Regions from separate parts of the Nocardia sp. NPDC050697 genome, predicted to be linked through region 2. Evidence: riboswitches for the same ligand, from Rfam matches in the RefSeq annotation. Region 2 holds a riboswitch; each other region holds the start of a gene.
What was found. Region 2 has a riboswitch for S-adenosylmethionine ahead of AB0H71_RS30055 (bifunctional o-acetylhomoserine/o-acetylserine sulfhydrylase). Riboswitches for the same ligand answer to the same signal wherever they lie in the genome.
Positions count from the first base shown of each region.

Region 1: linked by a shared signal. The riboswitch ahead of AB0H71_RS14915 (aminotransferase class V-fold PLP-dependent enzyme) and the one ahead of AB0H71_RS30055 (bifunctional o-acetylhomoserine/o-acetylserine sulfhydrylase) in region 2 are both predicted to bind S-adenosylmethionine.
Region 3: linked by a shared signal. The riboswitch ahead of AB0H71_RS10575 (rhodanese-like domain-containing protein) and the one ahead of AB0H71_RS30055 (bifunctional o-acetylhomoserine/o-acetylserine sulfhydrylase) in region 2 are both predicted to bind S-adenosylmethionine.

Region 1 is NZ_JBFAHY010000003.1:650,166-654,555, forward strand. It holds gene AB0H71_RS14895 (crotonase/enoyl-CoA hydratase family protein) at 1-205, opposite strand, end outside; gene AB0H71_RS14900 (2-oxo-4-hydroxy-4-carboxy-5-ureidoimidazoline decarboxylase) at 326-646, shown strand; gene AB0H71_RS14905 (YbaK/EbsC family protein) at 731-1,207, shown strand; gene AB0H71_RS14910 (flavin reductase family protein) at 1,279-1,743, shown strand; gene AB0H71_RS14915 (aminotransferase class V-fold PLP-dependent enzyme) at 2,029-3,345, opposite strand; SAM riboswitch class IV at 3,391-3,504, opposite strand; gene AB0H71_RS14920 (Pls/PosA family non-ribosomal peptide synthetase) at 3,770-4,390, shown strand, end outside.
Region 2 is NZ_JBFAHY010000011.1:38,412-42,801, forward strand. It holds gene AB0H71_RS30040 (VOC family protein) at 118-474, shown strand; gene AB0H71_RS30045 (DUF3017 domain-containing protein) at 549-794, shown strand; gene AB0H71_RS30050 (homoserine O-acetyltransferase) at 791-1,918, opposite strand; gene AB0H71_RS30055 (bifunctional o-acetylhomoserine/o-acetylserine sulfhydrylase) at 1,915-3,231, opposite strand; SAM riboswitch class IV at 3,244-3,354, opposite strand; gene AB0H71_RS30060 (NADP-dependent isocitrate dehydrogenase) at 3,756-4,390, shown strand, end outside.
Region 3 is NZ_JBFAHY010000002.1:640,408-644,797, forward strand. It holds gene AB0H71_RS10565 (FAD-dependent oxidoreductase) at 1-42, opposite strand, end outside; gene AB0H71_RS10570 (hypothetical protein) at 269-703, shown strand; SAM riboswitch class IV at 770-884, shown strand; gene AB0H71_RS10575 (rhodanese-like domain-containing protein) at 900-1,316, shown strand; gene AB0H71_RS10580 (O-succinylhomoserine sulfhydrylase) at 1,313-2,527, shown strand; gene AB0H71_RS10585 (DJ-1/PfpI family protein) at 2,568-3,197, shown strand; gene AB0H71_RS10590 (MarR family transcriptional regulator) at 3,194-3,637, shown strand; gene fgd (glucose-6-phosphate dehydrogenase (coenzyme-F420)) at 3,634-4,390, opposite strand, start outside.

The DNA of each region.
Region 1 (4,390 bases), on a different contig from region 2:
GCAGGTCGAGCCCGTAGGAGAAGTGCTTGCCGGAGCCGGTCAGCACGATGGCGCGGACCTCGGGGTCGGCGGCGAGGCCGTCGAAGATCTCCGGGAGCTCCCGCCAGAAATCCGGGCCCATGGCGTTGCCCTTGCCCGGCCCGGTGAGCGTCACCTGGGCGACCTGGTCCTTCGTCTCGACCGTGAAGGCCTGCCAATCAGTCATTTGTACAGCGTATCGAGGCGGTGCCGCCGCTTGTAAAGCTTGTGCAAATTCCGGGCTCCGGTGCTGGTCTCCGCGGTGCGGCGGAGCCGATGATGGTCCTCTCGCCCCTCGGAGGTCGCCATGCTCATGCATCAGGGAATCGGGCTCGACCGCTTCAACGCCATGCCGAACGGCCGCGCGGTGCACGCCCTCTTCGAGTGCTGCTGCTGCGTCACCTGGGCGGCCAGGATCAGCGCGGGGCGGCCCTACCGCGACCACGACGACCTGCACAATGCCGTCGAGCTGGAGCTGCTCGCGCTCTCGCCGGGCGATCTGGAGCGCGCCTTCGACACCGTGGTGCACGAGGCCTGCGGCGATCACACCGTCGAGACGCTGGCCAAGATCGTTTCGGCGCGGATCGAGCGGATGCTCGGCCCCGAGGGGGGCTACCCCGAGTACTGAGCGCGGAACCTCAACTGCCGCATCGAGACTGCCCGGCGGCCGAACCGCGACCCCGGACCGGGGTTACGGCCCTACCCTGGTCGCATGCGCAAGTCGAGCCTGCCGCCGGGCGCGATCCGGGTCTCCGACACCCTGATCTCGCGGGGGCACCACGGCGTGATCCTCACCCGGCCCGAACCCATCGATACCGCCGAGGACGCCGCGCGCGCACTCGGCGTCGACCCGGGCGCCATCGTCGAGGCCCAGGTCTTCCTCCTGGACGACGAACCGGTGCTGCTGCTGGTCGGCGGTGGGCACCGGGTACAGCTGGAGAGCACCTCGGCGCGGCTGGAGGGGCTGCTCACCCCCGCCCCCGAGGCGCTGACCAGGGAGGTCACCGGGCAGCCCGCGGGCGGGGTGGCGCCGCTCGGGCACCCGGCCAACCTCTCCACCTGGGTGGACACCGCGCTCGCCGCGCACCCGCAGCTGTGGGCGGCGGGCGGGCATCCGGGCACGCTCTTCCGCACCTCGTTCACCGAACTGGTGCGGATCACCGCCGGACAACCGGTCGACATGAGCTGAGCACGCGTACGTTCGTTGCTGTGAGTGCACCAAGTTCCGACGGCATCACCGCCGAGCAGTACCGCGCCTCCATGCGGCACTACCCGGCCGGCGTCACCATCGTGACGCTGCGGGCCGCGCACGGCCCGGTCGGCTTCACCGCCACCTCGTTCGCCTCGCTCTCCCTCGACCCGCCGCTGGTGTCGTTCAACATCGCGCACACCTCGTCCAGCCTGGAGGCGCTGCTCGCCGCCGAATCGGTAGTGATCCACTTCCTCGGGGCGCATCAGCGGGAGCTGGCGCAGCGCTTCTCGCGCAGCGCCGCCGAGCGGTTCGCCGATCCGGCGCTCTGGGCCGAGCTGGAGTCGGGGGAGCCGGTGCTGCACGGGTCCCCGCTCTGGTTGCGGGCGGTGGTGCACCAGCGCTTCGCCATCGGCGACCACACCTTCGTGGCCGGGCTCGTCACCCGGGTGCACGACGAGACGCAAGGGGCGTCGCCCGCGGCGCCGCTGCTCTACTACGACGGGCGGTACCACCAGCCGACCGAGCTGGGCTGAACGCACGCCGGTCCCCCATCTCGGGGCAGAGCTGGGCCGAGCGCCCGCCTCCGCTCCCCCATCTCGGGGCCGCGAGCGGCCACCTCGGCTTGTTTGCCACGACACAAGTGGGCGCTTCGGCGCAGGCGGCCTGGGGCCCGGCAGCCGGCCGACAGGCCGACAGGCCGAGGAGACATGGTCGGCCGGGCCGGACCTCGGCGATGGTCCGACCCGGCCGACCCGGCCCTCCGTCCGACTCGAAGCGCACATGAGTCGAGGCGGCCGCTTGCGGCCCCGATATGGGGGTCAGAATCCGGCGCAGGGGGCGGCGCCGAAGGCATCGGCGCCGAGGGGGCGGGTTTCGGGGACCGGGCTCCAGGCCCCGCCCTCGGCGGCGTAGGACCACGCCGACTCCCCGCGCACCAGAGTGTGCAGGGCGGCGATGAGCCGATCCACGTGCTCCACGGTCGTCCCGACGCCCACACTGGCCCGCAGCGCGGCGGGCAACCCCAGCCGCTCGAGCAGCGGATGCGCACAGAACCGCCCGTCCCGTACCCCGATCCCGTGCTCCGCGGAGAGATACGCGGCAACGTGCCCGGGCGCGAACCCGTCCACCGTGAACGCCACGATCCCCACCCCCTCCCCGCTGTCGGCGAAGATCCGCGGCTGCGAAACCCCCGGCACCCCGGCCAGCCCGTCCCGCAACCGCTCGGTCAGCGCCCGCTCGTGCGCCACGAACCGCTCCTCCGGGATAGCGGCGAGCGCCTCGCACGCCGCGGCAACCGCCGCCGCCCCGAGCACATTCGGCGACCCGCCCTCGTGCCGCTGCGGCGCCGCGGCCCACTCGGTCTCCGCCACCGAGACGGAGCGAACCGCCCCGCCGCCGGCGAGATACGGCGGAGCCGCGTCCAGCCAGTCCCGCCGCCCGACCAGCACCCCGGCCCCGAACGGCGCGTACAGCTTGTGCCCCGAGCACACCAGGTAGTCGATCCCGGTGTCGCGCAGCGAGATCCGCCGGTGTGGCGCCAGTTGCGCCGCGTCCACCAGCAGCCGCGCCCCGCAGCGGTGCGCGATCTCGGCCAGCTCGCGCAGCGGAAGCAGCTCCCCGGTGACATTGGAGGCGCCGGTGACGGCGAGCAGCGCGGCCGGCTTGCAGCACAGCTCGGCGACCAGCCTGCGCAGCGTCTCGGCGACGGTGCCGGCCGCGGTCACCACCCGGCGCCCGTTGGCGAGCCAGGGCAGAAAGTTGGCGTGGTGCTCGATATCGAGCACCACGGTGTCGCCGGGCACGCAGCGGGCCAGCAGGTTCAGCGCGTCGGTCGTCCCGCGGGTGAAGACGGTGACCTGGTCGTCCGCGGCGTCGAAGAACGTGCCGACGGTGCCGCGCGCACTCTCGTAGCACTCGGTGGAGACCCGCGAGGCGTACCCGGCGCCGCGGTGCACGCTGGCGTAGTACGGCAGCAGCGCCGAGACCCGCTCGGTCACCGCGGCCAGGGCCGGGGCGCTCGCGGCGTAGTCGAAGTTCGCGTAGCCGACGGTGCCGCCCTGCACCAGCGGGACGGCGAGGGTGTCGCCGGAGGTCGCCGCGAGCGGGGCACAGGTCGGTTCGAGAACAGCGGTCATCACGTCATCCCAACGTTCGGGGACTCGCGAAAGGGGGAGCCGTCGAGTCCGCGCTTGCCGCGTCCGGTCGGACGACGGCCCGGTCGTCACCCGGAGCACCCCACCGCGGAGGAGGGTTGCCGACCAGCAAGCCGGGGCTGAACGCTGGTACTCATGACCTGGCGAAAAGACTGACAAAGCCGCACCGGGGTTGTCAAGCGCGGCTCCGGCGAAGATCACAGCCCGCTCCGGCGCGGGCCCCACCAGGCACGACTGCCGGGGTGAACGCCGGATGAACAGCGACGCACCCCTTCGACCAGCGCAAATACCCGTGCGGCCGAGTAGCGTGGACAACCGGTCGCCGCCGGGTTCGCCCGCTGGTAACCCGAACATGGCAGAACGAGCGGGAAGCGTGGGCACATCGATGAAAGGTGGTGGGGACGTCATGGTCCGACCACAGCTCCATCCGCCGGAACTCGATTCCGCAGCCCCCGGCTCGGCGCCACCCGGCACCGCCACGCTCCCCGACCCGCTGCGCCGCGGCGCGCTCGCCGCACCCCCGCGCACGCTCGTCGACATCATCACCGCTACCGCACAGGAATTCCCGGACGCGACCGCCATCGACGACGGCGAGACGGTGCTCAGCTACCTGGAGCTCGTGGTCGAGATCGAGACCGCGATGAACCGGCTCGCCGAAGCCGGGGTGCGGCGCGGCGATCGCGTCGGCATTCGGCTACCTTCTGGCAATCGTGAGCTGTACGTCACCATCCTGGCGGTGCTCTACTGCGGCGCGGCCTACGTCCCGGTGGACGCGGACGACCCCGAGGAGCGCGCGCAGCTGGTCTTCGGCGAGGCGAAGGTGGCGGCGATCGTCACCGCCGACGGCATCCTGCCCGGCACCCGCGAGGCCGGGGCGGCCGACGACAGCGACTGGGCCGATCTCCCCACCCCCGACGACGACGCCTGGATCATCTTCACCTCCGGCTCCACCGGCACCCCCAAGGGCGTCGCGGTGACGCACCGCAATGCCGCCGCCTTCGTCGACGCCGAGGCCCGCCTCTTCCTG
Region 2 (4,390 bases):
CCGCCGCGCACCCCGCATGGGACCCACCTCCGCCGCGCGGCGCGAACATTCGTTCAAGACCGCGCCGCGACCGCGCACCTAGGGTCGGGAACACCGACGACCCGGAGGGAACCACCGATGACCGGTGAACCGAGCTTCTTCGAGATCGGCGTCCCAGACGCCACCCGCGCCCGCGCCTTCTACGAGCGACTCCTCGACTGGAAGACCCACGAGACCGAACCCGGCGGCCCGGCCTGGCTGGAAACCGGCGGTGTCCGCGGCGGCGTCCACCGGGGCGACGAGGACCGCCGGATCGATATCTTCTTCCGGGTCGACGACATCGAGGCCGCGGCCAGAAGAGTCCGTGACCTCGGCGGCGAGGCCGAGGAGCCCGGCCCGGAGACGAAGGGCTTCGGCCGCTTCGCCTTCTGCCGGGACGACCAGGGCGTGCGATTCGGGCTGCACCAGCCGGGTCTGTCACAATCGCAGGCGTGACAGACCCGACCGTACCGCGGCAGGAATCCGGAGGCGGCAGCTGGGGCGCGCAGTTCCTGCGCTGTCACCTGCCGATGGTGCTGGTCGGGCTGGTCGTGTTGGTGGCGATCGTCTTCGTCGCCTCCGATCGCTGGCGCCGCGGCGCCTTCATCTTCGGCAGCGCGGCGCTGCTCGCGGCCGTGTTCCGGCTGTGCCTGCCGACGGTGCGGGTGGGGCTGCTCGCGGTGCGCGGCAAGCCGTTCGACGTGGCGGCGCTGAGCCTGCTCGGCAGCACCATCGTCTTCCTCGCGGCCACCATCAACACGCTCGGCGTCGGTTAGCGGTTGGCCCGCGCCAGCTCCGCCGTCCTGGTCAGCAGGGTGGCGATCTGCTCGGCCTCGGTGAGGAAGCCGTCGTGGCCGTCCCTGGAGTGGATGACCTCCAGCCCGGCGCAGCCGGGGAGCAGCTCGGCCAGCTCGCGCTGGGTGCGCAGCGGGTACAGCCGGTCCGAATCCACCCCAGCGACCACGCACGGCACCGGGGTCGACCCCAGCGCCGCCGCGACCCCGCCGCGGCCCCGGCCCACGTCGTGCCGGTTCATGGCCTCGGAGAGCAGCACATAGGTGGCGGCGTCGAACCGCGCGACCAGCTTCTCCGCCTGGTGCTCCAGGTAGCTCTGCACCGCGTACCGGCCGCCGTGCCACGGGTCCTCGCCGTCCTGCGGCAGGTTCTCGAAGCGGTGGTCCAGCTCGGCCTCGGTGCGGTAGCTGAGGTGCGCGATGCGCCGGGCGACGGCGAGCCCGGTCACCGGGGCGCTGCCGGTGCCGTGGTACTCGCCGCCCTGCCAGGCCGGGTCGCCGACGATGGCGGCGATCTGGGTGGTCTGGGTGCCGATCTGATCAGCCGTGGCACGGGCGCCGACGGCGAGCACCAGCGCCGCCGCCACCCGCTCCGGGGTGCCGACCATCCACTCCAGTACCCGCATGCCGCCCATCGACCCGCCGATCACGGCGGCCAACCGCTCGATACCGAGCAGGTCGGCCAGCGCGACCTCGGCAGTCACCTGGTCGCGGATGGAGATGTCCGGGAACCGGCTGCCCCAGGGCTTCCCGTCGGGCGCGGGGGCGGCGGGGCCGGTGCTGCCCTTGCAGCCGCCGAGCACATTGGTGGCGACGACGCACCACTCGTCGGTGTCCAGCGGGGCGCCGGGGCCGACCATCCCCTCCCACCAGCCGGGGGCCGGGTTGTCGGGGGCGCCGGCGACGTGCGCGTCGCCGGTGAGCGCGTGCTCGACCAGGATCACATTGTCCAGCGCGGGCGAGAGCTCGCCCCAGCGCTGCACGGCCAACCGCACATCGGGGACGACGGCGCCGTTCTCCAGCTTGACGTCGCCCACCGGGATCACGCCGTAGGTGCCGTCCGGCGGTGGTAGCCGGACGGTGCGCGCTTCGATACCCACGGTCACGACGCCGCGTCGAAGCCCGCGCGCAGGTCGGTCAGGATGTCTTCCAGCCCCTCGATCCCGACGGCCAGCCGGACCAGCCCCGGCGTGACGCCGGAGCTCGCCTGCTCGTCGGGGGTGAGCTGGGAGTGCGTGGTGGAGGCCGGGTGGATCACCAGCGAGCGCACGTCGCCGATATTGGCGACGTGGCTGTGCAGCGTCAGCGCGTCCACGAACTTCTTGCCCGCCTCGACGCCGCCCTTCAGCTCGAAGGCGATCACCGCGCCCGCGCCCTTCGGCGTCAGCTCCCTGCCGCGCTGGTACCACGGCGAGGTGGGCAGCCCGGCATAGGCGACCGAGGTGACCGCCGGGTGCGTGGCCAGGAACTCGGCGACCGCCTGCGCGTTCTGCACGTGCCGCTCCATGCGCAGGCTCAGCGTCTCGATGCCCTGGCTGATCAGGAAGGCGTTGAAGGGCGAGACCGCGGAGCCGAGGTCGCGCAACAGCTGCACCCGCGCCTTGAGCGCGAAGGCGGGCGCGCCCAGGTCGGCGAAGATCGCGCCGTGGTAGCTGGGGTCCGGGGTGGTGAAGCCGGGGAAGCGGTCCTCGCCGGACTCGGTCTTGCCGGTCCAGTCGAAGGTGCCGCCGTCCACGATCACGCCGGCGATGGCGGCGCCGTGGCCGCCCAGGTACTTGGTGGCCGAGTGCACCACGATGTCGGCGCCGTGCTCCAGCGGCCGCAGCAGGTAGGGCGTGGCCACCGTGTTGTCCACGATCAGCGGGACACCGGCCGCGTGCGCGACGGCGGAGATGCCGGGCAGGTCGAGGATGGCGCTGCTCGGGTTGGCGATGGTCTCGCCGTAGAAGGCCTTGGTGTTCGGCCGGACGGCGGCGCGCCACTGCTCCAGGTCGTCCGGGTCGTCCACGAAGGAGACCGTGATGCCGAGCTTGGGCAGGGTGTAGTGGAAGAGGTTGTAGGTGCCGCCGTACAGGTGCGGGCTGGAGACGATGTGGTCGCCCGCGTTCGCGAGGTTCAGGACGGCGAAGGTCTCGGCGGCCTGGCCGGAGGCGACGACCAGCGCCGCGACGCCGCCCTCCAGGGCCGCGATCCGCTGCTCCACCACGTCCTGGGTGGGGTTCATGATCCGGGTGTAGATATTGCCCGGCTCGGCGAGGCCGAAGAGCGCCGCGGCGTGCGCGGTGTCGCGGAAGGTGTAGGAGGTGGTCTGGTAGATCGGCAGCGCGCGGGCGCTGGTGCTGCCGTCGGGGGCCTGGCCCGCGTGGATCTGCTTGGTCTCGAAGGACCAGTTCGCGGTGGGATCGGTCGTCTCGGTCACGTGTTACCTCCAGGAGAGCGCTTGCTCCCGGCCGTCGGGAGCCGGGTCATCACCCGGAGCACCCCGCCGCTGCTGGAGGGTTGCCGGCCAGCGAGCCGGGGCTTCGCGCTGGCACTCATGACCTGTTCGACATCGTAACCGGACCGAGGTCTGCCGATCGAACCCGAGTGCCGGGCTATCCACAGGTGGCCGCTGTGAATGCGATCACAGGGGGTTCGCGACCGCTCTGAGCGGGTGGGTGCTGCGCCGCTCCCGGCTCTCGTCGTACGCTCGGATGGTGAGCAAGGGGCGTGTCCTCGGTCACGCCGGACCTACTCGCGGGTAACGAGTCGGGGTCTCCGCCAGGGCGACCCTCGCCGTGCAATGCGAGGTCGGGCAGCAGTACGCTTGTCTTGTTTGCACCACAGGGTCTCGCCGACCAAGCGGGACATAGACGTTGTCTGTTGGACAGCTGGGGTCCGCTCACAAGCGTGTTCGCCTGGCCGTGCAATGAGGGCACACACCCTAGGAGGACACGAAGATCCATGTCCAAGATCAAGGTTGAAGGCACCGTCGTAGAGCTCGACGGCGACGAGATGACGCGGATCATCTGGCAGTTCATCAAGGACAAGCTGGTCCACCCGTACCTCGACGTGAACCTCGAGTACTACGACCTCGGCATCGAGTACCGCGACAAGACCGACGACCAGGTCACCGTGGACGCGGCCGAGGCGATCAAGCGGCACGGCGTCGGTGTCAAGTGCGCCACGATCACCCCGGACGAGGCGCGGGTCGAGGAATTCGGGCTGAAGAAGATGTGGCGGTCGCCGAACGGCACTATCCGCAACATCCTCGGCGGCACGATCTTCCGCGCGCCGATCATCATCTCCAATGTCCCGCGGCTGGTGCCGGGCTGGACCAAGCCGATCATCATCGGCAGGCACGCCTTCGGCGACCAGTACCGCGCCACCGACTTCAAGGTGTTCCAGCCCGGCACGGTCACCCTCACCTTCACCCCGGAGGACGGCAGCGAGCCGATCGTGCACGAGGTCGTGAAGATGCCCGAGGACGGCGGCGTCGTCATGGGCATGTACAACTTCAAGAAGTCCATCGAGGATTTCGCGCGGGCCTCGTTCAACTACGGCCTGCAGCAGAACTACCCGGTGTACATGTCGACCAA
Region 3 (4,390 bases), on a different contig from region 2:
CGCAATGCGGAGCGGCCGGGCCGCCTCACTCTGTTCGGTCATGTTCACGCGCACCTTCGGTCGATACGTTCATCTGGCGTCTACTTAGCCCAGGCTAACCTGAGATCGCGCTCCCATTCTCCCCGGAGCATCGGACGGCGGCTCCGGCACGAGTCGCAAGCAGCCATTCTATCGGCCCTGCTCCGCTCGGTCCGCGACCCGGGTGCGCAGCGCGTATCCTGCCGGGGCCGGTGCGCCGACGGCCCAGGTCATCGGTGATCATCGAGGGATGAGCGAGCAGCAGCCCGGCGGCGACGAGCCGGAAGTCCGATCGATCGTGCCGTTCGTGGCCGCCGGCGTGCTCGCGGTGCTGGTCCTGGTGGGGATCGTGATCGCCGGGGTGCTCTCGCCGGCTGAGAAAAATGTCACAGAGGCGGACAAACTCGCCGCCGCGGTGCGCAACTACGCCGACGCGCGCGGCCGCAGCGACCTGGTGCCCCCGCCCGGCACCGCCTGCCCCGGCTTCGACGAGGCCGCCTCGCCGCTCGCCGAGCAGCTCGGCGGGCCGGAAACCAGCACCGATATCGAGGTCGCCGAGCTGGCGAACCCGGTGGTCGAGGGCGAGCGCGGCCGGATCACGGTGACCACGCGGGTGGCCGGCCGCACGGCCACCGCCACCTGGACCCTGGCGAAGGAAGGCGACCGCTGGCTGGTCTGCGGATGACGCGCCCGGACGCGGGAGAACTCGTATTGACAGCACCCGCTTTCCCGGGGCAATCTCGGTTCGCAAGGTCATGAGAACCAGCGCCAAGCCCCGGCTCGCTGGTCGGCAACCCTCCTCCGCGGCGGGGTGCTCCGGGTGACGACCTGGCCGTATCGGCATTTCCCTGCGGCAAGCGTGGATTCACAGGAGGTTCGACATGAGTTATGCCGGTGACATCACCCCGAAGCAGGCGTGGGAGCTGTTGCGCGACAATCCGTCCGCGGTGCTGATCGATGTCCGCACCGAGGCGGAGTGGCGCTGGGTCGGGGTGCCGGACACCACCGAGCTGGACCGGCCCACCGCGCTGATCGAGTGGGTGGACGGCACCGGCTCGCCCAACCCGGCCTTCCTCGAGCAGCTGAAGCGAGCGCTCGACGGGCGCGATCCGGAGGCCCCGGTCGTGTTCCTGTGTCGCTCCGGCCAGCGCTCGGCGAACGCCGCGAGCCTGGCGACCGGCGCCGGAATCGCCCCCTCCTACAACGTGATCGACGGCTTCGAGGGCCCGCTGGACGGCACCGGCCACCGCGGCTCGGCCGGCTGGCGCGCCGACGGCCTGCCCTGGCGGCAGTCGTGATCACCGGCGGCGCCTTCGACCGGCCGCTGCCGGAGAACGTCGGCCCGGCCACGCTCGGCGTGCGCGGCGGGCTGCGCCGCTCGGGGTTCGAGGAGACCTCCGAGGCGCTCTACCTCACCTCGGGCTTCGTCTACGAGAGCGCCGAGGCGGCGGAGGCCGCCTTCACCGGTGATGTGGAGCACTTCGTCTACTCCCGGTACGGCAACCCGACGGTCGCCGTCTTCGAGGAGCGGATGCGGCTGATCGACGGCGCGGAGGCGTGCTTCGCCACCGCCAGCGGCATGGCCGCGGTCTTCACCGCGCTCGGCGCGCTGCTGAAGGCCGGGGATCGGCTGGTCGCCGCGCGCAGCCTCTTCGGCTCCTGCTTCGTGGTGGCCAACGAGATCCTGCCGCGCTGGGGCGTGCAGACGGTCTTCGTGGACGGCGAGGATCTGGACCAGTGGGAGCAGGCGCTCTCGGTGCCCACCCAGGCGGTGTTCTTCGAGACACCGGCCAACCCCATGCAGAACCTGGTCGACGTGCGGCGGGTCAGCGAGCTCGCGCACGCCGCGGGCGCGAAGGTGGTGCTGGACAATGTCTTCGCCACCCCGCTGCTGCAGCGCAGCCTTGAGCTCGGCGCCGACGTGGTGGTCTACTCCGGCACCAAGCACATCGACGGCCAGGGCCGGGTGCTCGGCGGCGCCATCCTCGGCGACCGGGAGTACATCGACGGCCCGGTGAAGACGCTCATGCGGCACACCGGCCCGGCGCTCAGCCCGTTCAACGCGTGGACCCTGCTCAAGGGGCTGGAGACCATGCCGCTCCGAGTCCAGCACTCCACCAAGGCGGCGCTCGAGGTGGCCCGCTTCCTGGAGGGGCACCCGGCGGTGGGCTGGGTGCGCTACCCGTTCCTGGAGACGCACCCGCAGCACGAGCTGGCCACCACGCAGATGAGCGGCGGCGGCACCGTGGTCACCTTCGAGCTCGCCGCCGGCGCCGACGAGGGCAAGAAGCGCGCCTTCGAGGTGCTGAACCGGCTGCGGGTGATCGATATCTCGAACAACCTCGGCGATGCCAAGACGCTGATCACGCACCCGGCCACCACCACGCACCGGGCCATGGGCGCGGAGGGGCGGGCCGGGATCGGGCTCACCGACGGCGTCGTGCGCGTCTCGGTCGGGCTGGAGGACGTCGAGGACCTGATCGCGGATCTGGACCACGCGCTGGGCTGAGCCATTGACAGCATCCTGTCATGTTTGACAGGATGCTGTCATGACTTCGGAACCTCGCATCGTGTACACGGCGGTCTACGACACCCTGGCCGACTGGGAGGTCGGGGCCGCCATCGCGTACCTCAACAACCCCGAGCTGCAGCGCGAGCCGGGCTCGCTGATGGTGCGCACCGTCGGCCGCGGCACCGAGCCGGTGACCACCGGCGGCGGCATGCGCGTCCTGCCCGACGTGGATCTGGCCGAGGTCGAACTCGACCGGGCGGCGGCGCTCATCCTGCCGGGGGCGAGCCTCTGGGATCAGGGCGACGAGCTGGCGGGCTTCGCCGAGCTGGCCCGCGACTTCCTGGACGCCGGGCGGCCGGTGGCGGCCATCTGCGGCGCCACCTTCGGGCTCGCCAAGGCCGGGCTGCTCGATACCAGGGCGCACACCAGCAACGACCCTGGCTACCTCGCCGCCAGCGGCTACGCGGGCAGCGCGCGCTACCGCGACGAGCCCGCGGTCACCGACGGCAATGTGATCACCGCGACCTCGCTGGCGCCCTTCCACTTCGCGCACCAGGTCTTCGCGGCGCTCGACGTCTACGAGCCGCAGGTGCTCGACGCCTGGTTCCGGCTCTTCGCCGAGCGCGACCCGAGCGCCTACGCCGTGCTCGCGGAGCACGGGGCGTGACCGAGCAGGAGCTGTTCAGCACCGCGGCCATCACCTCGTTCGCGCTGAACGGCCGCTTCCTCGCGGTGGCGGAGAAGCTCGCCGCGCCCGCCGGGCTCACCGCCGCCTGGTGGCAGGTGCTCGGCGCGGTGCTGCACGAGCCGCTCCCGGTGGCGGGCATCGCGCGGGCCATGGGGATCACCAGGCAGAGCGTGCAGCGCATCGCCGACCTGCTGGTCGGCAAGGGGCTCGCCGAGTACCGGGAGAATCCGGCGCACCGGCGCGCCAAACTGGTCGCCGTCACCGACGAAGGCTTGGCCGCGGTGCGCCGGATCTCCCCGCAGCACGCGCTGGTGTCGCAGCGGCTCGCCGCCGAACTCGGCGCCGAGCGGTTCGCCGAGATCGTCGCCGCGCTCACCGAACTCGCGGCGACAATGGACCGGCTGGAACTGGACTCCTAGCCCAGCTTGCGCAGCCGCGGCCCGAGATCGCGCTGGAAGAGGTCGAGGAAGCGGCGCTGGTCGTGGCCGGGGGCATGGAAGACCAGGTGGTTCAGGCCGGCGTCGAGGTAGGGCTTGATCTGCTCGACGGCCTCGTCCGGGTCGCTGGCGACGATCCAGCGCTTGGCGATCTGCTCGATCGGCAGCGCGTCGGCGGCGGCCTCCATCTCGATCGGATCGGTGATGGAGTGCTTCTGCTCGGGGGTGAGCGAGAGCGGGGCCCAGAAGCGGGTGTTCTCCAGCGCCAGTTCCGGATCGGTGTCGTAGGAGATCTTGATCTCGATCATCTTGTCGATGGGGTCGAGGTCGCGCTCGGCCTTGGCCGCGCCCTCGGCGACGGCGGGCAGCAGCTTCTCGGTGTAGAGCTCCATGCCCTTGCCGGAGGTGCAGATGAAGCCGTCGCCGGCGCGGCCGGCGTAACGGGCGACCACCGGGCCGCCTGCGGCGATGTAGACGGGGATGCCGCCCTCGGGCACGTCGTAGATGGAGGCGCCGACGGTGTGGTAGTACTCGCCGTCGTAGTCGACCCGGTCACCGGTCCAGAGCGCGCGCATGAGCGCGACCGACTCGCGCAGCCGGGCGAAGCGCTCCTTGAACTCGGGCCACTCGCCCTTGTAGCCGGTGGCGATCTCGTTGAGCGCCTCGCCGGTGCCGACGCCGAGCATGATCCGGCCCGGGTAGAGCACGCCCATGCTGGCGAAGGCCTGGGCGATC